One region of the Streptomyces lasalocidi genome, then DNA from elsewhere that is predicted to be linked to it. Evidence: predicted binding sites of a transcription regulator. Region 1 holds the regulator's gene; the other holds the start of a gene.
The links. The regulator HspR, encoded in region 1, represses chaperone genes until heat shock. The targets are predictions, from matches to a motif close to TTGAGNNNNNNNNNCTCAA.
Positions count from the first base shown of each region.

Region 1 (10,559 bases):
TCCAGCCACGTCATCGAACGTACCCGTTCCCGGCGACGGACGGGTCCGGCCCCCGGCCGCCCGGGGGCCTTTGCGGCTGACCTGTGACATCCCCTAAGGGAATTCCCGGAAGGCCCTCGCCCCTCACGACACGACCGCCCCCGCACCCTTCAGCAGGGCGCGGGGGCGGTCGGCGGGCGGTCGGCCGGTGCCGTGGGCTACTTCACCGGCTCCGGTTCCGGCGTCGTCTCCGGCTCCGGGGCGTCTTCCGGGTCGGCCGGGGTCTTGACGGAGTCCAGCAGGAGCTGGGCGACGTCGACGACCTGGACGGTTTCCTTGGCCTTGCCCTCGTTCTTCTTGCCGTTGACGGAGTCGGTGAGCATGACCAGGCAGAAGGGGCAGGCGGTGGAGACGATGTCCGGGTTCAGCGACAGTGCCTCGTCGACGCGTTCGTTGTTGATGCGCTTGCCGATGCGCTCTTCCATCCACATGCGGGCGCCGCCGGCGCCGCAGCAGAAGCCGCGTTCCTTGTGGCGGTGCATCTCCTCGTTGCGCACGCCGGGGACGGCGGCGATGATCTCGCGCGGCGGGGTGTAGATCTTGTTGTGGCGGCCCAGGTAGCAGGGGTCGTGGTAGGTGATGATGCCCTCGACCGGGGTGACGGGGATCAGCCGGCCCTCATCGACCAGGTGCTGCAGCAGCTGGGTGTGGTGGATGACCTCGTAGTCGCCGCCGAGCTGGGGGTATTCGTTGCCGATGGTGTTCAGGCAGTGCGGGCAGGTCGCGACGATCTTCTTCGCCGAGCGCGGCTTCCTCGACTCCGGCGTGACGTTGCCCTCGTCGTCCGTCTCCTCGCCGAACGCCATGTTCAGCGCCATGACGTTCTCCATGCCGAGTTCCTGGAAGAGGGGCTCGTTGCCCAGGCGGCGGGCGGAGTCGCCGGTGCACTTCTCGTCGCCGCCCATGATGGCGAACTTCACGCCCGCGATGTGCAGGAGTTCGGCGAAGGCCTTGGTGGTCTTCTTGGCGCGGTCCTCCAGGGCGCCGGCGCAGCCGACCCAGTACAGGTACTCGACGTCGGTGAGGTCTTCGATGTCGCGTCCGACGACGGGGATGTCGAAGTCGACTTCCTTGAGCCATTCCAGGCGCTGCTTCTTCGCCAGGCCCCAGGGGTTGCCCTTCTTCTCGAGGTTCTTCAGCATCGTGCCGGCCTCGGAGGGGAACGCGGACTCGATCATGACCTGGTAGCGGCGCATGTCCAGGATGTGGTCGACGTGTTCGATGTCGACGGGGCACTGCTCGACGCAGGCGCCGCAGGTGGTGCAGGACCACAGCACGTCCGGGTCGATGACGCCGCCCTCTTCGGCGGTGCCGATCAGGGGGCGTTCGGCCTCGGCCAGCGCCGCCGCCGGCACGTTTGCCAGCTGCTCGGCGGAGGCCTTCTCCTCGCCTTCCATGCTCTTGCCGCCGCCGGCGAGCAGGTAGGGGGCCTTGGCGTGGGCGTGGTCGCGCAGCGCCATGATCAGCAGCTTGGGGGAGAGCGGCTTGCCGGTGTTCCAGGCAGGGCACTGCGACTGGCAGCGGCCGCACTCGGTGCAGGTGGAGAAGTCCAGCAGGCCCTTCCAGGAGAACTGCTCGACCTGCGAGACACCGAAGACGTCGTCGTCACCGGGGTCGGTGAAGTCGATCGGCCTGCCGCCCGACGTCATCGGCAGCAGCGCGCCCAGGGAAGTGGCGCCGTTGGCGTTGCGCTTGAAGTAGATGTTCGGGAACGCCAGGAACCGGTGCCAGGCGATGCCCATGTCCGTCCGGAGCGAGACGACGATCATCCAGATGAAGGACGTCGCGATCTTGATCATCGCGGTGAGGTAGACCAGGTTCTGCAGCGTGCCGGTGGTCAGGCCCTTGAAGGCGAGGACCAGCGGGTACGACGCGAAGTAGGCGGCCTCGTAGTGGTGCACGCCGGCGAGCGCGCCCTCCAGGCCCCGCAGGGTCATGATCGCCAGGCCGATGATCAGGATCACGGACTCGACGAAGTACGCCTGGCCGAAGTTGGAGCCGGCGAAGCGGGACTTGCGCCCGGGCCGGCGCGGGTGGCTCAGCTGGCGGATGACGATCAGGGTCAGGATGCCCAGCGACGTCATGGTGCCGATGAACTCGACGAAGAGCTCGTAGGGCAGCCAGTGCCCGATGACGGGCAGCATCCAGTCGGCCTGGAAGAGCTGGCCGAAGGCGTTGACCAGGGTCAGGACCAGGGAGAAGAAGCCGATCGCGACGAACCAGTGGGCGAACCCGATCACGCCCCACCGGTTCATCCGGGTGTGACCGAGGAACTCCCTGATCACCGTGGCGGTGCGGGCGGTCCAGTCGTTGGTCCGGGTGCCCGCGGGCACGTCCTGGCCGAGCCGGACGAACCGATAGATCTGGGCGATGGCGCGGCCGAACAGCGCCACGCCGACCACGGCGAGCACCAGCGACACGATGATCGCGGCGAGTTGCATGGGGGCTCCTGGAGGGCGGCCTCGTCATTACTAAGCGGTAACTTATGCAGTCCGTCTGAGACTACCCCCATCCTGAGCCGCACTGTAGCCGGGAGTGCGGTGATCTGCGTCGCTGAGGGTCTCCTCAGGTGCGCGGGGCCGATGCGGGGGGCAATCCGATCGTGTTATTCGTACCAAATTGGTATATACGGTACTAACTTAAGCCTGTGCTCTACGGAATCGCCGCCGCCACCACCGCCCTGCTCCTCACGGCCGTGCTGGCCGCCCTGCTGCGGGTGCCGGCCCGCCGCCTCGGGCTGGTCGAGCGCCGGCAGCGGCAGCGGCGGGTACCGGTGTCCGGCGGCCTGGCCGTCGTGCTCGTCACCAGCCTGGTCGCCGTCACGGGCGACCGCACCGGCTGGGCCCCGCTGGGCGACGGCGTGGGGCGCCTGCTGGTGGCGGCCGCCGCCGTCGCGGGCCTCGGTCTGGTCGCCGACGTCTCGCGCCTGAAGACGGGCATCCTCGTGGTCGGTACGGCGGTGGCGGCCGCCTGCGTCATGCCCTACGGCGACCTGGGCGTGCTCGGCGGCCTGCTCGGGGCCGGATGGGTGACGTTCGCCGCGCTGGCCCTGCGGTCGCTCGACCACGCCGACGGGCTGGCCGGGACCGTCGGGGTGGTCACCGCGTTCGGCGTCGGCGCCTGTGTGGCGGCCGAACTGCTGGACGGGCTCGCGGTGCTGCTGAGCGTGCTGGCGGCCGCGCTGACCGGGTTCCTGCTGCACAACTGGCCGCCGGCCCGGGCCGCCCTCGGCGCCTGCGGGTCGCTGTTCGCCGGGTTCCTGCTGGGCGCGGGCGGTGTGTACGCGCGCGTGGGGCACGATCCGCTGGAGAGCGCGGGCGTGCTGTTCGCGCTCGTCGCCCTGGGCGCCGCCGACGCCCTGCTCGTGGTCCTCTCGCGGCGGCTCGCCGGGCGGCCGCTGCTGCGGGGCGCCCCCGACCACCTCGCGCACCGGCTGCGGCGCCTCGGGATCACCGCCCAGGGCGCGGTGGTGCTGCTGGGACTGCTCGCCTCGTGCGGGGTACTCGCGGGCGTGCTGGTGCACATGGGCCGGCTGAGCGCGCAGGCGCCGCTGTGGGCGGCGGGGGCGGCGATCGTGATCGTGCTGGGGCTGCTCCGGGTGCCCGTGCACGTCCCCCGGCGCCCCTCCCATACCGTGGTCCGCCAGCCCGGGAGTCCGACATCCACGCAGGTCGGGACGCCCTTGCGTGTAAGGAACGGATAAGAGTTGAGCCCGTCTGACTCAGGTCTGTTGACCCAGCGGCCGACCTCATGCACACTTGAGCCTGTTGCACTCAAGTCAGCTGGAGGAAACAACCATGGCACGTGCGGTCGGCATCGACCTGGGCACGACTAACTCCGTCGTCAGCGTTCTGGAGGGCGGCGAGCCCACCGTCATCACCAACGCCGAGGGTGCCAGGACCACGCCGTCCGTCGTCGCCTTCGCGAAGAACGGTGAGGTGCTCGTCGGCGAGGTCGCCAAGCGCCAGGCGGTCACGAACGTGGACCGGACCATCCGCTCGGTGAAGCGCCACATGGGCACCGACTGGAAGATCCAGCTCGACGGCAAGGACTTCAACCCGCAGCAGATCTCCGCGTTCATCCTGCAGAAGCTCAAGCGGGACGCCGAGGCCTACCTGGGCGAGAAGGTGACCGACGCGGTCATCACCGTCCCGGCGTACTTCAACGACTCCGAGCGCCAGGCGACGAAGGAGGCCGGCGAGATCGCCGGTCTGAACGTCCTGCGCATCGTCAACGAGCCGACCGCGGCCGCCCTTGCCTACGGCCTGGACAAGGACGACCAGACCATCCTGGTCTTCGACCTCGGTGGCGGCACCTTCGACGTCTCGCTGCTGGAGATCGGTGACGGCGTCGTCGAGGTGAAGGCGACCAACGGCGACAACCACCTCGGTGGTGACGACTGGGACCAGCGCGTCGTCGACTACCTGGTCCAGCAGTTCAAGTCCGGCCACGGCGTGGACCTGGGCAAGGACAAGATGGCCCTGCAGCGTCTGCGCGAGGCCGCCGAGAAGGCCAAGATCGAGCTGTCCTCGTCCACCGAGACCTCGATCAACCTGCCCTACATCACGGCGTCCGCCGAGGGCCCGCTGCACCTGGACGAGAAGCTCACCCGCGCCCAGTTCCAGCAGCTGACGGCCGACCTGCTGGAGCGCTGCAAGACGCCGTTCCACAACGTCATCAAGGACGCCGGCATCTCCATCAACGAGATCGACCACGTCGTCCTCGTCGGTGGCTCCACCCGCATGCCCGCCGTCGCCGAGCTCGTCAAGGAGCTGACCGGCGGCAAGGAGGCCAACAAGGGTGTGAACCCGGACGAGGTCGTCGCCATCGGCGCCTCGCTCCAGGCCGGTGTCCTCAAGGGCGAGGTCAAGGACGTCCTGCTGCTCGACGTCACCCCGCTGTCCCTCGGCATCGAGACCAAGGGCGGCATCATGACCAAGCTCATCGAGCGCAACACCACGATCCCGACCAAGCGCTCCGAGATCTTCACCACGGCCGAGGACAACCAGCCGTCCGTGCAGATCCAGGTCTACCAGGGCGAGCGCGAGATCGCGGCCTACAACAAGAAGCTCGGGATGTTCGAGCTGACCGGTCTGCCGCCGGCGCCCCGCGGCGTCCCGCAGATCGAGGTCTCCTTCGACATCGACGCCAACGGCATCATGCACGTGACCGCGAAGGACCTGGGCACGGGCAAGGAGCAGAAGATGACCGTCACCGGCGGCTCCTCGCTGCCGAAGGACGAGGTCGACCGCATGCGCCAGGAGGCCGAGCAGTACGCGGAGGAGGACCACCGCCGCCGCGAGGCCGCCGAGGCCCGCAACCAGGGCGAGCAGCTCGTCTACCAGACGGAGAAGTTCCTCAAGGACAACGAGGACAAGGTCCCCGGCGAGATCAAGACCGAGGTCGAGGAAGCCGTCGGCGAGCTGAAGGAGAAGCTCAAGGGCGAGGACACCGCCGAGATCCGCTCCGCCACGGAGAAGGTCGCGGCCGTCTCGCAGAAGCTCGGCCAGGCCATGTACGCCGACGCCTCCGCGGCCCAGGCCGCCGACGGTGCCGGTGAGGCCGGTGCCGGCCAGGCCAAGGCCGACGACGACGTCGTGGACGCCGAGATCGTGGACGACGAGCGCAAGGACGGTGCCGCGTGACGGAGGAGACCCCGGGCTTCGAGGAGAAGCCCGACGTCCCCTCCGGCGCCACCCCTGACGACGCCGAGCCGAAGGCCGCCGACGCCTCCTCCGAGGAGACGGCGGCCCCGGCCGGGGACGCGAACGAGACAGCGGGTCTGGTGGCCCAGCTGGACCAGTCCCGCAAGGCGCTCGACGAGCGCACCGCGGACCTCCAGCGGCTCCAGGCCGAGTTCCAGAACTACCGCCGCCGGGTCGAGCGGGACCGGATCGCGGTCAAGGAGATCGCCGTCGCGAACCTCCTGACCGAGCTCCTGCCCGTGCTCGACGACATCGGCCGCGCGCGGGAACACGGCGAGCTCCTCGGCGGGTTCAAGTCCGTCGCCGAGTCGCTGGAGACCGTCGCGGCCAAGATGGGCCTGCAGCAGTTCGGCAAGGAGGGCGAGCCCTTCGACCCGACGATCCACGAGGCCCTGATGCACTCCTACGCGCCGGACGTCACGGAGACCACGTGCGTGGCCATCCTGCAGCCGGGGTACCGCATCGGCGAGCGCACGATCCGCCCCGCGCGGGTCGCGGTCGCCGAGCCCCAGCCCGGCGCGCAGACGGTCAAGGCCGAGGAGCAGGGCGAGGCCGCGGCGGAGGACTCCGCGACGAAGGACAACGGTGGCCCGGAGGAGGGCTGACGTCGACACCGACGGACGCACTGAAGGCACTGGCGTAAGGAAGGAGGGGCGTCGGGGATGAGCACCAAGGACTTCATCGAGAAGGACTACTACAAGGTCCTCGGCGTCCCGAAGGACGCCACCGAGGCCGAGATCAAGAAGGCGTACCGCAAGCTCGCGCGCGAGTTCCACCCGGACGCCAACAAGGGCAACGTCAAGGCCGAGGAGCGCTTCAAGGAGATCTCCGAGGCGAACGACGTCCTCGGCGACCCCAAGAAGCGCAAGGAGTACGACGACGCCCGCGCCCTCTTCGGCAACGGAGGGTTCCGGCCCGGCCCGGGTGCGGGCGGCTCCTTCAACTTCGACCTGGGCGACCTCTTCGGGGGCGGTGCCGCCCAGGGCGGCGGCGGGGGCGGCTTCGGCGGCGGACTCGGCGACGTCTTCGGGGGCCTGTTCAACCGCGGCGGCGCCGCGGGGACCCGGACCCAGCCCCGGCGGGGCCAGGACATCGAGTCCGAGGTCACCCTGAGTTTCACCGAGGCCATCGAGGGGGCGACGGTCCCGCTGCGGATGTCCTCGCAGGCGGCCTGCAAGGCCTGTTCCGGCACCGGCGACAAGAACGGCACACCGCGCGTGTGCCCGACCTGCGTCGGCACCGGGCAGGTCGCGCGGGGCTCCGGCGGCGGCTTCTCGCTGACGGACCCCTGCCCCGACTGCAAGGGCCGCGGGCTGATCGCGGAGAACCCCTGCGAGATCTGCCACGGCTCCGGGCGCGCCAAGTCGTCCCGGACCATGCAGGTCCGCATTCCGGCGGGGGTGAGCGACGGCCAGCGGATCCGGCTGCGCGGCAAGGGCGCACCGGGCGAGCGCGGCGGCCCGGCCGGCGACCTCTACGTCGTCGTGCACGTCGGCGAGCACCCGGTGTTCGGGCGCAAGGGCGACAACCTCACGGTCACCGTGCCGGTGACGTTCACGGAGGCGGCGCTCGGCGGCGAGGTCAGGGTGCCCACCCTGGGCGGTCCGCCGGTCACGCTGAAGCTGCCGCCCGGCACGCCCAACGGCCGTACGATGCGCGCCCGGGGCAAGGGGGCGGTCCGCAAGGACGGCACCCGCGGCGACCTGCTGGTCACCGTCGAGGTGAGTGTCCCCACCGACCTGTCGGGGAAGGCTCGTGACGCGCTCGAGGCGTATCGCGAGGCGACCGCGGGCGACGACCCGCGGGCGGAGTTGTTCGAGGCCGCGAAGGGAGCATGACGCAGATGGAAGGCCGTCGACGGAATCCGTATGAACTGACCGAGGAGACCCCGGTCTACGTCATCTCGGTGGCGGCCCAGCTCTCCGGACTGCACCCGCAGACGCTGCGCCAGTACGACCGCCTCGGCCTGGTCTCCCCGGACCGCACGGCGGGCCGGGGCCGGCGCTACTCGGCCCGTGACATCGAACTGCTCCGTCAGGTGCAGCAGTTGTCGCAGGACGAGGGCGTCAACCTGGCCGGCATCAAGCGGATCATCGAACTGGAGAACCAGGTGGCCGCGCTCCAGTCCCGCGTGGCGGAGATGGAGGCGGCCCTGGACGCCGCCGCGGCGGCCATCCAGCAGCGCGAGGCCGCGGTCCACGCGTCCTACCGCCGCGACCTGGTCCCGTACCAGGAGGTCCAGCAGACCAGCGCGCTGGTGGTCTGGCGGCCGAAGAAGGCCAAGGACTAGCGGTCCTCCGGACACAGGCACAGACGCAGGCACACGGCGAGGGGCCCGGGAGTCGAACTCCCGGGCCCCTCGCCGTCGTTGCGGGCGGGTCAGACGGCCGGTCCGGTGACCGCGTCGTCGACGTTGGAGAAGGCCTCCGTGCCGTCCTCGTTCTTGAAGGACACCAGGTAGTACAGCGTGGTGCCGGAGGGAGCGGTGGTGTCGGTCCAGTAGGAGGTCGTCACCGGGGCGTCGGTGAGACGGGTCCAGGTGGCCTTCACGCGGTCCCAGCGGTAGACCTGGTAGCCGTCCGCCTCCTTGAAGCGTGCGCCGTAGCAGTACGGGTCCACCTGCACGGCGCCCGAGGCCAGGGCGATGGCGTCCAGGTCGCAGGCCGTGTTCTCGGGGGCCTGGGCCGTCGGGCGCAGGTCGAGCTCGGTGATCTTGGCCGCGGCGACGGGCTGGTCCCAGTAGGTGCCGTCGCCCTCGGGGTCGCCCACGTAGGAGGCCACGTTGCCCCAGCGGTCCGCGGCCAGGACGACGTACCGCTTCTGCTCGCCGTCCGCCGCCATGCGCAGGGTGGCGTACGTGCGGGTGGCGTCCACCGTGCCGACGTACTGCGGGGTGTCGAAGTCGGCGGGCTGCTCGTAGATGCGGTACTCGGCGAGGTCCGCCGCCGTGCTCGCGTGCCACTGCAGGCGCACGCCGTACTCCAGCGCCTGGGCGGTCAGGCCCGTGACGGCCGGGGGCGCGACCTCGTCGCCGGGGCGGGTGACGACGGTCTCGGCTGAGGGGGAGGACCAGCGGCCGTCGGTGTCCTTGCGGCGCACGACGTAGGCGTACGGCTTCCCCCGGTCACCGCTGCTGTCGGTGCAGGTGCGCACCGTGGCGCCGGACGCGTCGGTGGCCGTCTTGCGGCTGCCACAGGTGACGTTCGTCCAGGTGCGGGCGGCGCTCGTGGCGGGGGAGCGCAGGACGGTGTAGTCGGCGGTGTCGTTGCCCGCCGGGTCGGTCCAGCTGACGACGGCACCCTGGTCGGGGGTGGCGACCGTGACGTGCTGGGGCACGGCGATGGTGGTGCGGCCGGTCACCACGGCCGAGTCGGCGTGGTTCCAGGCGGCGTCGTAGGCGCGGACCTTGTAGTCGTACGGCTTCCCGTACTCCGGGAAGTCGTCCTTCCACGTGGTCGTGGTGATCTCGGGGGTGTACTCCTTCCACTCCGTCTCGTCCGACTTCTTGCGGAAGACCGAGTAGGCGACCGCGTCCGACGGGGCCTTCCAGGACAGCGTGTTGGTGTCGACGGAGCTGGTGACGGTGAGCACCGGGGCGGCGGGCGCGGTGAGGTCGGGCGTGGGGACCGGGCCGAGGGCGGCGGTGCCGGCCGACTCGTTGCCCGCCTTGTCGTACGCGCGGATCTGGTAGCGGTACGACTGGCCGGTCTGCGGCGGGGTGTCGTCGAAGGTGCGCCGGGCGGTGGTGGTCGCGCCGATCCGGGTCCAGGCGGTGCTGCCCGCCGCCTGGCGGTAGACCCGGTAACCGGCCAGGTCCATCTCCTTGTTGGCGGCCCAGGACAGCGTCGCGGTGGTCCGGTTCGCGTCCGCCACGCGGTAGTTCCAGGCGGTGCCCGTCGGGGCGAGGGGGCGCACCTTGTCGACCGTGGCCGTGGTGCGGGGCGTGTAGGTGAAGGCGACCTTCGCCGAGCCGGTCCAGTGCGCGTAGTCGACGCGCAGGGTGTGCTTGCCCGACGGGACGGTCAGGTAGACGGTCTTCCCGACGGCCGTGGAGGTGTTCTTCCACAGGCTGATCTTCAGGCTGCCGTCGAGGTAGACGCGGATGCCGTCCAGACCGGACGCGGACAGCGCGAAGGGGCCGCCGGAGCCGAAGTCGCGGGTGACGGACCAGCGGACGGAGAAGTTGTCCCTCGGCACGCCGGAAGCGGGCGCGCCCGTACCCCAGTTCTCGCTGATCGCGGCATCGCAACCGGTCTGCTTGGCGGTGCCCGAGAAGTTCGTGTTGGCGTAGATCTGCCGCTTGTAGACCGGTGCGGTGCAGGTCGTGGCGGCGGACGCCGGGCTCGCGGCCACGGCGGTGAGCAGGCCGCCGGCCGTGGCGAGCACCACGGCCGTCGCGAGGCTGACTGGCTTCATTCGTTCCCCTGTCGGACGGTCGGCGGCGGGAACCGCCGTGATCATGACGCGCCGGGAAGGGAATTGGTTGCACGGATTTTTGCCGGGTCGTGAAGTCCCGCTGGTGAAGGGTCCGTAAAGGGCGTCAGGAGGTGATTCCGCTTCGTCTCCATGCGTCTTCACCCGCTGAGCGGAGCGTGATGTTGTCATCTCGTTAAGTAGTTCCGCTTGACGCCGGTACGGCTGGCCGCGTTGTCTTTTCAGACACCTGGGTCGACTTGCCCCATGCCCCGAACGCACTCGAAGTGAGCCCCTTAATGCGTCGAATAGCCATCGCTGTGGTCGCCGCCACGATGACCCTCTCGCTCGCCGGCTGCGGCGTGCTGAACGCGACGGAGGACGGGGCCGACGCAAGTCCCA
Region 1 is NZ_SZNQ01000001.1:4,136,829-4,147,387, forward strand. Features, by position in the region: gene E4U91_RS18595 (Yip1 family protein) at 1-90, opposite strand, end outside; gene E4U91_RS18600 ((Fe-S)-binding protein) at 198-2,480, opposite strand; gene E4U91_RS18605 (MraY family glycosyltransferase) at 2,687-3,742, shown strand; gene dnaK (molecular chaperone DnaK) at 3,837-5,684, shown strand; gene grpE (nucleotide exchange factor GrpE) at 5,681-6,349, shown strand; gene dnaJ (molecular chaperone DnaJ) at 6,407-7,582, shown strand; gene E4U91_RS18625 (heat shock protein transcriptional repressor HspR) at 7,588-8,034, shown strand; gene E4U91_RS18630 (fibronectin type III domain-containing protein) at 8,124-10,160, opposite strand; gene E4U91_RS18635 (sugar ABC transporter substrate-binding protein) at 10,457-10,559, shown strand, end outside.

Region 2 (10,559 bases), 1.0 Mb from region 1:
GCCTCCGGGCAGGGCGGTTCGCTCGTCGTCCTCGACGGCGTGACTCCGCCGAGGAGCGCGACGGGCTGTCTGCATTCGGTCCCCTGGTTCACGGCGCGGCTGGGCGGGGCCCTGACCGAACTGACCGTTTCCCTCCCGGATGTTCCGCTGGCCGAGGCCCTGTCCCGCGCCATTTCCCGTACCGCCGCGGCCCATGCGGGCACCTGTGACCTTTCTCACCCGCGTACGCCGCAGGCAACCGTGGCGGTCGCGCGCTGGTCCGGGGACGCGGTCGAGTACCTGGTGCTCTCCGACTGCGCCCTGCTCCTCCAGGCGCCCGACGGCACGGTCACCCCGGTGCTCGACGACCGGCTCGCCCGGCTGCCCCGCGCTCTGCTGGCGAGCGACGCGATCGTGGACACCCGGGTGCGCAACAAGGAGGGCGGCTTCTTCACCGCGGCCGCGGACCCGGCGGTGGCGGAGAGGGCGGTGACCGGGAGCCTCCCCCGGGACCGGGTCCGCGCGCTGGCCGGGCTGTCGGACGGCGCGGCGCGCTGGGCGGAGATGTTCCGCGAGGGCGACTGGACGGACCTGTTCACCCTGGTCCGCGACGAGGGCGCCCGCGCCCTGGTGCGGCGGGTGCGGGAACGGGAGCGGGCCGACCGGGACAGCCGCACCTTCCTGGGCCGCGGCAAGACCCACGACGACGCCACGGTGGTGTTCGCCCGGCTGTGACGCGGACTCCCGTGGTGAGGACGACCGCTGCGGCCTTGGCGTAGTCGGCGCGGGCGGCGCGCGTCCCGACGGCCGTCAAGGGCCGTGGCCGGGGCGCTACTTCTCCATGACCCGGTTCAGCTGGTGCAGCAGGCGGGCCAGTTCCGCGACCTCGCGGCGGTCCCAGTGGGCGAGCTGGCTGACGTAGCGGGCGCGGCGGGCCTCGCGCACGCGGCCGACCCGGGAGCGTCCCTCCTCGGTGAGGTCGACCAGCCAGGCGCGGCCGTCGGCGGGGTCGGGTTCGCGGGCGAGCAGTCCCAGCTCCTCCAGGGCGCGCAGCTGGCGGGACATGGTGGCCTTGCCGACGCCGATGTAGGCGGCCAGTTCGGTGGCGCGCTGGCGGCCCAGCTCGTCCAGCCGGATGAGCAGCCCGTACGCGGCGGGCTCCAGGTCGGGGTGGACCTCGCGGGCCATCTCCCCCTGGTTGGCGCGGGCGCGGCGCAGCAGCACCGTCAACTCCCGCTCCAGCGAGAGGAACTCGGGGTCGGCGCCGCCGGCCGGGCCGCCTCGTCGTGCGGCGCGGTCCGCCGCGTCCTTCGCGTCGCCGTTCGCGTCGTCGTGCACGTCAGCACCCCTGCCCGGTTTCCCGTACCTGAAAGTTTCCGCCACTGCCGGCCATCGCCCCAGCTCCGTCAGTATTTCGCAGGCGTAGACCAACGGCAGCTCCCGGACCCCCTTCTCAGGGGCCGTTCTACGTGCGTAGCGTCGTCAACGCGCCCCCATCCTGGCATGACCACGCCATACATGCCGGACGGGTGACCGCGCACCGCCCGGCACGAGATCCGCGTTCCCCCCACCACTCCCCCGGAGGTACGTCATGCCCGTGCACAGATCCGGCGCCACCCCCACGAGACCGGCCACCGCCGTCCTGGCCGCCACCCTGGGCGCCTTCGCCGCCCTCGGCGCCCTGCTCCTGCCCGCCTCCCCCGCCTCCGCCACCGCGGCGGCCGTGCCCGCCCGCGGCTCCGCCGAGATGGGCATGGGCGTCCTCGCCCACGACGGGCGGAGCGGCACCCCGGTCCCCGGTGACGCCACCCAGACGGAGGGCGTGGACGTCTCCGCCCACCAGGGCAACGTCGCCTGGTCCACCCTGTGGGGCAGCGGGGTGCGCTGGGCGTACACCAAGGCGACCGAAGGCACGTACTACCAGAACACCTCCTTCGCCCAGCAGTACAACGGCGCCTACGACGTCGGCATGATCCGCGGCTCGTACCACTTCGCGACCCCGGACACGACCGGCGGGGCGACCCAGGCCAACTACTTCGTGGACCACGGCGGCGGCTGGTCCCGCGACGGCCGGACCCTGCCCGGCGTCCTCGACATCGAGTGGAACCCGTACGGCGCCGCCTGCTACGGCAGGACCCAGAGCGCGATGGTGACCTGGATCCGCGACTTCCTCACCCAGTACCGGGCCCGCACCGGCCGCGACGCCGTCATCTACACGGCCACCAGCTGGTGGACCCAGTGCACGGGCAACTACGCCGGCTTCGCCGCCACCAACCCGCTGTGGATCGCCCGCTACGCCGCCGACCCGGGGACCCTGCCGGCCGGCTGGGGCTACTACACGATGTGGCAGTACACCTCCACCGGCCCGACGGTCGGCGACCACGACAAGTTCAACGGGGCCCTGGACCGCGTCCAGGCACTGGCCAACGGCTGACGGGCCCCGGCCGGCCGGCGGCTGACGGGGCCGGCCGGGGGTGGCCGGCCGGCACCGGGAAGGCCCGGACCCCCGCAGGGGAACCCGGGCCTTCCGTCGGCCGGCCGTCCCCGTCACGCGGCGGCCGGCACCTCCGGCGCCGCCCCGCTGGTGGCGGGGGCCAGCGCCAGTTCCAGGACCTGGCGGACGTCGGTGACGGTGTGGACGTCGAGCTTGTCCAGCACCTCCGCCGGGACGTCGTCCAGGTCGGGCTCGTTGCGCTTGGGGATGATCACCGTGGTGACGCCCGCCCGGTGCGCGGCGAGCAGCTTCTGCTTCACCCCGCCGATCGGCAGCACCCGCCCGGTCAGCGAGACCTCGCCGGTCATCGCCACGTCCGTGCGGACCAGACGGCCCGACAGCAGCGACGCGAGGGCCGTGGTCATGGTGATGCCGGCGCTCGGGCCGTCCTTGGGGACCGCGCCCGCCGGGAAGTGGATGTGCACGCCCCGGTCCTTCAGGTCGGCGACCGGCAGCTCCAGTTCGGCGCCGTGGCTGCGCAGGAAGCTCAGCGCGATCTGCGCCGACTCCTTCATCACGTCGCCGAGCTGACCGGTCAGGGTCAGCCCCGCGCCGCCCGTCTCCGGGTCGGCCAGCGACGCCTCGACGAACAGCACGTCGCCGCCCGCCCCGGTCACCGCCAGGCCGGTGGCCACGCCGGGCACCGCCGTACGGCGCTCGGCCGGGTCCTGGGCCGACTCCGGCACGTGGTGCGGCCGGCCGAGCAGGGACCGCAGGTCCGCGTCGGTGAGGGTGAACGGCAGCTCCCGCCGGCCCAGTTCGTGCTGGGCGGCCACCTTGCGCAGCAGCCGGGCGATGGAGCGCTCCAGGGTGCGCACGCCCGCCTCGCGGGTGTACTCGCCGGCCAGCTTGCGCAGCGCGCTCTCGTCCAGGGTCACCTCGTCCTTGCTCAGGCCCGCCCGCTCCAGCTGGCGCGGGAGCAGGTGGTCGCGGGCGATGACGACCTTCTCGTCCTCGGTGTAGCCGTCCAGGCGGACCAGCTCCATGCGGTCGAGCAGGGCTTCCGGGATGGCCTCCAGGACGTTCGCCGTGGCCAGGAACACCACGTCGCTGAGGTCGAGCTCGACCTCCAGGTAGTGGTCGCGGAACGTGTGGTTCTGCGCCGGGTCCAGCACCTCCAGGAGCGCGGCCGCGGGGTCGCCGCGGAAGTCCGAGCCCACCTTGTCGATCTCGTCGAGCAGGACCACCGGGTTCATGGACCCGGCCTCCTTGATCGCCCGCACGATCCGGCCGGGCAGCGCGCCGACGTACGTACGGCGGTGGCCGCGGATCTCGGCCTCGTCGCGCACGCCGCCGAGGGCGACGCGGACGAACGTCCGGCCCATGGCGTGGGCGACCGACTCGCCGAGCGAGGTCTTGCCGACGCCGGGCGGGCCGACGAGCGCCAGGACGGCACCGCCGCGCCGCCCGCCGACGACGCCGAGGCCGCGCTCCGCGCGCCGCTTGCGCACGGCCAGGTACTCGGTGATGCGCTCCTTGACGTCCTCCAGACCGGAGTGCTCGGCGTCCAGGACCGCCTTGGCGCCCTGGATGTCGTAGGCGTCCTCGGTCCGTTCGTTCCACGGGAGTTCGAGGACGGTGTCCAGCCAGGTGCGGATCCAGGAGCCCTCCGGGGACTGGTCGCTGGACCGCTCCAGCTTGTCGACCTCCTTCAGGGCCGCCTCGCGGACCTTCTCCGGCAGGTCGGCGGCCTCCACGCGGGCGCGGTAGTCGTCGGACTCCTCGGCCGAATCCTTGGAACCGTCGCCGTTGAGCTCGCGCAGCTCCTTGCGCACGGCCTCCAGCTGGCGGCGCAGCAGGAACTCGCGCTGCTGCTTGTCGACGCCCTCCTGGACGTCCTTGGCGATGGTCTCGGCCACCTCCTGCTCCGCGAGGTGGTCGCGCAGCTGCTGGGTGGCGAGCTTCAGCCGGGCCACCGGGTCGGCGGTCTCCAGCAGCTCGACCTTCTGCTCGGTGGTGAGGAAGGGCGAGTAACCGGAGTTGTCGGCGAGGGCGGAGACGTCGTCGATGGCCTGCACGCGGTCCACGACCTGCCAGGCGCCGCGCTTGCGGAGCCAGGCGGTGGCCAGGGCCTTGTACTCCTTGACCAGGTCGGTGACGTGGCCGGGCAGCGGATCGGGGGTGGACTCGTCGATCCGGGTGCCCTCGACCCACAGCGCCGCGCCGGGGCCGGTGGTGCCCGCGCCGATCTTCACGCGGCCGCGGCCGCGGATCAGGGCGCCGGGGTCGCCGTCGGCCAGCCGGCCCACCTGCTCGACCGTGCCCAGCACGCCGGTGCCGGCGTAGGTGCCGTCGACGCGGGGGACGAGGAGGACCTTCGGCTTCCCGGGCTCGGAGCGGGCGGCGGCCTGGGCGGCCTCCACCGCGGCGCGCACGTCGGCGTCGTTGAGGTCCAGCGGAACCACCATCCCGGGCAGCACCACCTCGTCGTCGAGCGGCAGCACAGGCAGGGTGAGCGGTGTGAACGCTGCGGACTCAGCAGCCATGATCTCCCCTTCGGCAGTCAAGTTGAGTTATGCCGACTCAATGCACGTGAGCCTCCGAATGTTCCCAGGGCCGTGTTCGCTGTGAGCGATCAAGGGTGGGGAAGGGGGCGAGCGGGCGCATATCGTCAGCCGTGTAAGAGGTGACCTGGCCGAGGGGTTGTTACGGAGGCGGGTGTGCACGAGATCGTACGGGCATGGGTCGACGGGTGGGTCGTGTCGCGCGGGGCCGCACCCCCGCAGCCGCGGCCCTGGGGCGTGACCATCGACGTCGGGGACGTCCAGCACGTGTCCCGGCACGTCCTCGGCGCGATCGGCGAGGGCGTGGAGGAGGCGGTCGTGCGCAAGGTCGCGGGCGAGGTGACCGGGGCGGGCGTCTGGCTGAAGGCGTTCCGGGACCCCGGGGACGTCTCGGCGTGGCTGGGCCCTGGCTGGTGGGTCGACCCCGAGCCGGGCTACCTGATGACGGTCCCGCTGGCGCCGCCCTCCGGTGCCGCCGTGCCCGACGGCGGAGGCACGGTGCCGGTCGGCTACGCCGTGCGCGACTGGACCCGGGGCGGCGTGACCAAGGTCCTGGTCACCGCGCCGGACGGCTCCCTCGCGGCCCGCGGCCAGATCGTGCCGACCGGGGCGCAGGCGGTCGTCGACCGCATCGAGACGGCACCGGCCCACCGGCGCCGGGGCCTGGGCGGCCTGGTGGTACGGCGTCTGCTGGCCACGGCGGTCACGACGGGAGCGCGCCGCGGCGTCCTCGCGGCCACCCCCGACGGGCGGGCGCTGTACGAGGCACTGGGCTGGCGGGTGGAGGCGGTCCTGACCAGCGCGAAGTTCATGGGGGTGGAGGACGAGGACGGGGGCGAGTAGGCGGCGCGGGCGGCGGACTGGGGCCGGCGGGCGGTCCGGGCGGCGTGCGGGGCGAGCAGGCGGCGCGGGCGGCGGCGGCACGCGGGTGGGCGCGGGTGGTGGGCCGTCGGCCCGGCGGCTTGGCGGGGCGGCGGCCCTGAAGGGGTGGCCGGGTGGCGGGCGAAAGCGCGCGGCGGCCCGAGCTGCGGGCGGGTGAGCAGACAGCCCGAGCGGCGGGCGCGGGCGAGCAGGTGGCCCAGGTGGCTGCGGCACGCGGGCGGTTGCGGCCGGCGTGCGGGCGGCCCGGCAGCTTGGCGGCCCGGCAGGGCAGCCGCTCGCGGGACGGCGGCCCGGCAGGGCAACCGCTCGCGGGACGGCGGCCCGGCAGGGCAGCGGCCGCTCGCGTGACGGCGGCCCGGGTCACGGCACCTGTCCCGGCCATGGCGCCCGCTCCGAGCACGGCGGCGGCGCCCGCCCCGCTCGCGGCACCTGTCCCGGCGGGCCCCGGGCCGTCGCCCGTCGGCCGGCCGCGGGAGCCGGCCGGCCGCATCCGCGTCCCGGTTCCCGGTGCCGGGTGCGCAGACTCGCCCTGCGCGTCAGCCCCCCCTCGAACTCCGCGTGAAGCAGCCGCTCGTGCCCTACGCCGCCGTGGCGCGCACCGTCGGCCGGTCCGTCCGCCCGGGCCCCGGCTCCGCCGGCCGTTCCGTGGCCGTCTCCCGGTCCGTCCGCCACCCGCGCACCGTCGGCCACAGGGCCACGCCCACCGCGAGGGCGATGAGGTGTCCCCAGTTGGTCAGCGGGTCGGTGAAGGCGACCAGGTCCTGCAGCAGCAGGCCCCCGAAGGTGATGAGCAGCGGCCACCGCAGCCACGGCGCGAGCAGCCCGGACAGGGCCCCCACGCTCGCGGCCACGCCGAAGCTGATGCCGTAGTCGAGGCGGTGCAGCGAGGTGCCGGGCAGGTGCCCGGCGAGGACCGCGAGGCCGACCGGCCCCTCGGTGGCCAGCGTGGCCAGGGCGTGCCCGGCGACGAACACGGCCGCCGTGCGCAGCCCGCCGAGGCGCCGTTCGAGCGCGGTGAGCACGACCACGAAGCCCACGGCGAACGGCGAGACGAAGCCGCCCGCCACCCACAGCGCGCTGGCCGCCAGCACGGGCACCGGGGCCCGCAGCAGGTGGGCCACGTCCGTGCTGGAGCCCTGGTGCAGGGCGTGCACGAGCGAAGGGTCGGCGTACGTGGCGACGCAGGAGGTGACGGCGAGGAGGACGGCGTACCAGAAGGTGAAGGGGGTGGCGGTCGGGGTCGGCAGGAGGTACCAGGGGCTCGGGCCGCGCGGGGCGGGGCCGGCCTCGGGCGCGTCCGGCCGGGCCGGCCCGGGTTCCCGCTCGGGGGTCCACTGGCGGGGCATCCCGTCCAGCGGTCCGGGGGGCCGTCCATGGGCCTGCGGGGGCGCGGGAACCCGTGGTGTCGCGCGGGGCGACGGGTCCGGCGGTGCGGTGCGTTCCACCTGAGGCGCTCCTTCCGTTGCCGCCAGCCTTCGCCGCGCGGGGGCCCGCTGTCTGTGACCGCGGCCACGTCACCGGCGATTCTCAGCAACCTCTCAAGGTGCTCCGCGTACGGCTTCCCTCCCCCACTCGGATGACGTGCACAAACTCCGTCAACAATCGGTCACGTAAGTGCCAGGATGGGCCGATGCCCCTCTCCGACGAACTTCCCCTCGGCTCAGAGACCCCCCGAGTCCTGGACCGTCGTACGGGCCCGCACGGCGAGGTGGTGCTGCGCCGGCACGGGGAGGTCCTGCAGATCATCGCCAACGGCTGTTTCCTCATGGACACCTCCGACGGCCGCTCGGAGCGGCTGCTGGTCGACGCGGCGCTGGCCGCGCTGGACGACCGGCCCGCACCGCACGTCCTGATCGGCGGGCTCGGCGTGGGATTCTCGCTCGCACACGCCGCCGCCGAACCCCGCTGGGGGCGGATCACCGTGGTGGAGCGCGAGCGGGCGGTCGTCGACTGGCACCGCGAGGGCCCGCTGGGCGCGGTGTCCCGGGACGCGCTCGCCGACCCGCGCGTGACGGTCGCCGAGGCGGATCTGGTCGCTTATCTCCATGAGACATCGGACACGTTCGACGCGCTGTGCCTCGACATCGACAACGGGCCCGGCTGGACGGTCACCGAGGACAACGACGGGCTCTACGCACCGGCCGGACTCGCCTCCTGCGCGCGGGTGTTGAGACCCAGCGGGGTGCTCGCCGTGTGGTCCGCGCAGCCGTCTGCGGAATTCGAGGGAACCTTGCGGAATGCCGGGTTCCCGCAGGTGCGTACCGAAGAGATCCCGGTTGCCCGAGGCGTGCCGGACGTGGTGCACCTCGGCGTCCGACCTGGATAGCAAAGGCGCGGCGACTCCCCGTACGCTGCTGCCTTGGCGCCGATCATTCAAGCGTCAATCGCAGTCATGCGCAGACATGGGATCACCCCACGGATCCCGGGTAAGCAATCTCAGGGGCGGGCGATGGAGCAGACACACACCTCGCACAGCGGAACGACGACGGCCACCCAGGGCGCGCAGCGGCGCGTGCTGGTCGTGGAGGACGACCCGACCATCGTCGACGCGATCGCGGCCCGCCTGCGCGCCGAGGGATTCCTCGTGCAAACGGCGGGAGACGGCCCCGCGGCGGTCGACACGGCCGAGGCCTGGCAGCCGGACCTGCTGATCCTCGACATCATGCTGCCGGGCTTCGACGGCCTGGAGGTCTGCCGGCGCGTGCAGGCCCAGCGGCCGGTGCCGGTGCTGATGCTGACCGCGCGCGACGACGAGACCGACATGCTGGTCGGGCTCGGCGTCGGCGCCGACGACTACATGACCAAGCCGTTCTCGATGCGGGAGCTCGCCGCGCGCGTGCACGTGCTGCTGCGCCGGGTGGAGCGGGCCGCGCTGGCCGCCTCGACGCCGCGCACCGGCATCCTGCGGCTCGGCGAACTGGAGATCGACCACGCCCAGCGGCGCGTGCGCGTGCGCTCCGAGGACGTGCACCTGACGCCGACCGAGTTCGACCTGCTGGTGTGCCTGGCCAACACCCCGCGCGCGGTGCTCTCCCGTGAGCAGCTGCTCGCCGAGGTGTGGGACTGGGCCGACGCGTCGGGCACCCGGACCGTCGACAGCCACATCAAGGCGCTGCGGCGGAAGATCGGCGCCGAGCGGATCCGCACGGTGCACGGCGTCGGCTACGCCCTGGAGACCCCGACGCCATGACCGGCGGGCCGGACGGACCCAGAAGCCCCGGGGAGCCCTTCGGGGGCGTTCGCCCGTTCTCGATCAAGACCAAGCTGGGCGCGCTGGTCGTCACGTCGGTCCTGATCACCACGGGCCTGTCGGTGATCGCCGTGCACACCAAGACGGAGCTGCGGTTCATCACGGTCTTCTCGATGATCGCCACGCTGCTGATCACGCAGTTCGTGGCGCACTCGCTGACCGCCCCGCTGGGGGAGATGAACACCGTCGCCCGGTCCATCTCCGACGGCGACTACACGCGCCGGGTGAGCGAGCGGCGGCGCGACGAACTGGGCGACCTGGCGCAGACGATCAACGTCATGGCCGACGAGCTGGAGGCCCAGGACCGCCAGCGCAAGGAGCTGGTGGCGAACGTCTCGCACGAGCTGCGCACCCCCATCGCGGGCCTGCGCGCGGTGCTGGAGAACGTGGTCGACGGCATCGCGGAGGCCGACCCGGAGACGATGCGCACGGCGCTGAAGCAGACTGAGCGGCTCGGGCGGCTGGTGGAGACCCTGCTGGACCTGTCCCGCCTGGACAACGGCGTCGTCCCGCTGCGCAAGCGGCGCTTCGAGGTGTGGCCGTACCTGTCGGGCGTGCTGAAGGAGGCCAACATGGTGGCCTCGGCGCGCGCGGGGATGGCGTCGGGCTCGGGCAGTCACACGCGGACCGACGTGCACCTGCACCTGGACGTCTCGCCGCCGGAGCTGACCGCGCTCGCGGACCCCGAGCGCATCCACCAGGTGGTGGCGAACCTCATCGACAACGCGGTCAAGCACAGCCCGCCGCACGGGCGCGTGACGGTCAGGGCGCGGCGCGGGCCGCAGCCGGAGTCGCTGGAGCTGGAGGTCATGGACGAGGGACCGGGCATCCCGCGCTCCGAGTGGCACCGGGTCTTCGAGCGGTTCAACCGGGGCGCGGTGCGCCGGCCGCACGGTCCGGGCAGCGACGGCGGCACGGGGCTGGGACTGGCGATCGCCCGCTGGGCGGTCGATCTGCACGGTGGCCGGATCGGCGTGGCCGAATCCGAGCGGGGTTGCCGGATCCTCATCACCCTTCCGGGAGAGTCTTCTCCGTCGAGTTGACGTACAGTGCGAACCGGAACCTCAAGATCCACGACGGTCCGCGCGGCGTTCCCGCAGCCGGACACGTGTGATCAGGGGCGGGCCCGCACGCTCGGCGCGCGCGGTCCGCGTCGGCGTACCCTCTCACCTGTGCGGGCTCCGCGGTGAGCAGGTCAACCGCGCTTGTTTCCCGCCATTTCAAGCCCCGAAACACGCTCTTTCATGTGACTTACGCGACGATGGACGGGCCCGGCCTGACCTTCACCCCGCGGGAGGCGTAGCCTTTATTCCCGCTGTCCATCACCTTGTGAAGCGGAAGAGGGCGGTTGCCGCCGTGTCGCCACAGTCCCCCAGTAACGCATCGAGCGCTCCGACGACCGACGCGGACCAAGCGGGCAAGAACCCCGCTGCCGCGTTCGGTCCCAACG
Region 2 is NZ_SZNQ01000001.1:5,155,477-5,166,035, reverse strand. Features, by position in the region: gene E4U91_RS23405 (protein phosphatase 2C domain-containing protein) at 1-714, shown strand, start outside; gene E4U91_RS23400 (MarR family winged helix-turn-helix transcriptional regulator) at 811-1,317, opposite strand; gene E4U91_RS23395 (lysozyme) at 1,571-2,413, shown strand; gene lon (endopeptidase La) at 2,527-4,959, opposite strand; gene E4U91_RS23385 (GNAT family N-acetyltransferase) at 5,134-5,820, shown strand; gene E4U91_RS23380 (rhomboid-like protein) at 6,438-7,304, opposite strand; gene E4U91_RS23375 (spermine/spermidine synthase domain-containing protein) at 7,490-8,185, shown strand; gene E4U91_RS23370 (response regulator transcription factor) at 8,309-9,049, shown strand; gene E4U91_RS23365 (sensor histidine kinase) at 9,046-10,152, shown strand; gene E4U91_RS23360 (multifunctional oxoglutarate decarboxylase/oxoglutarate dehydrogenase thiamine pyrophosphate-binding subunit/dihydrolipoyllysine-residue succinyltransferase subunit) at 10,466-10,559, shown strand, end outside.
Region 2: the regulator HspR is predicted to act here: its motif matches at 4,982-5,000, upstream of lon (endopeptidase La).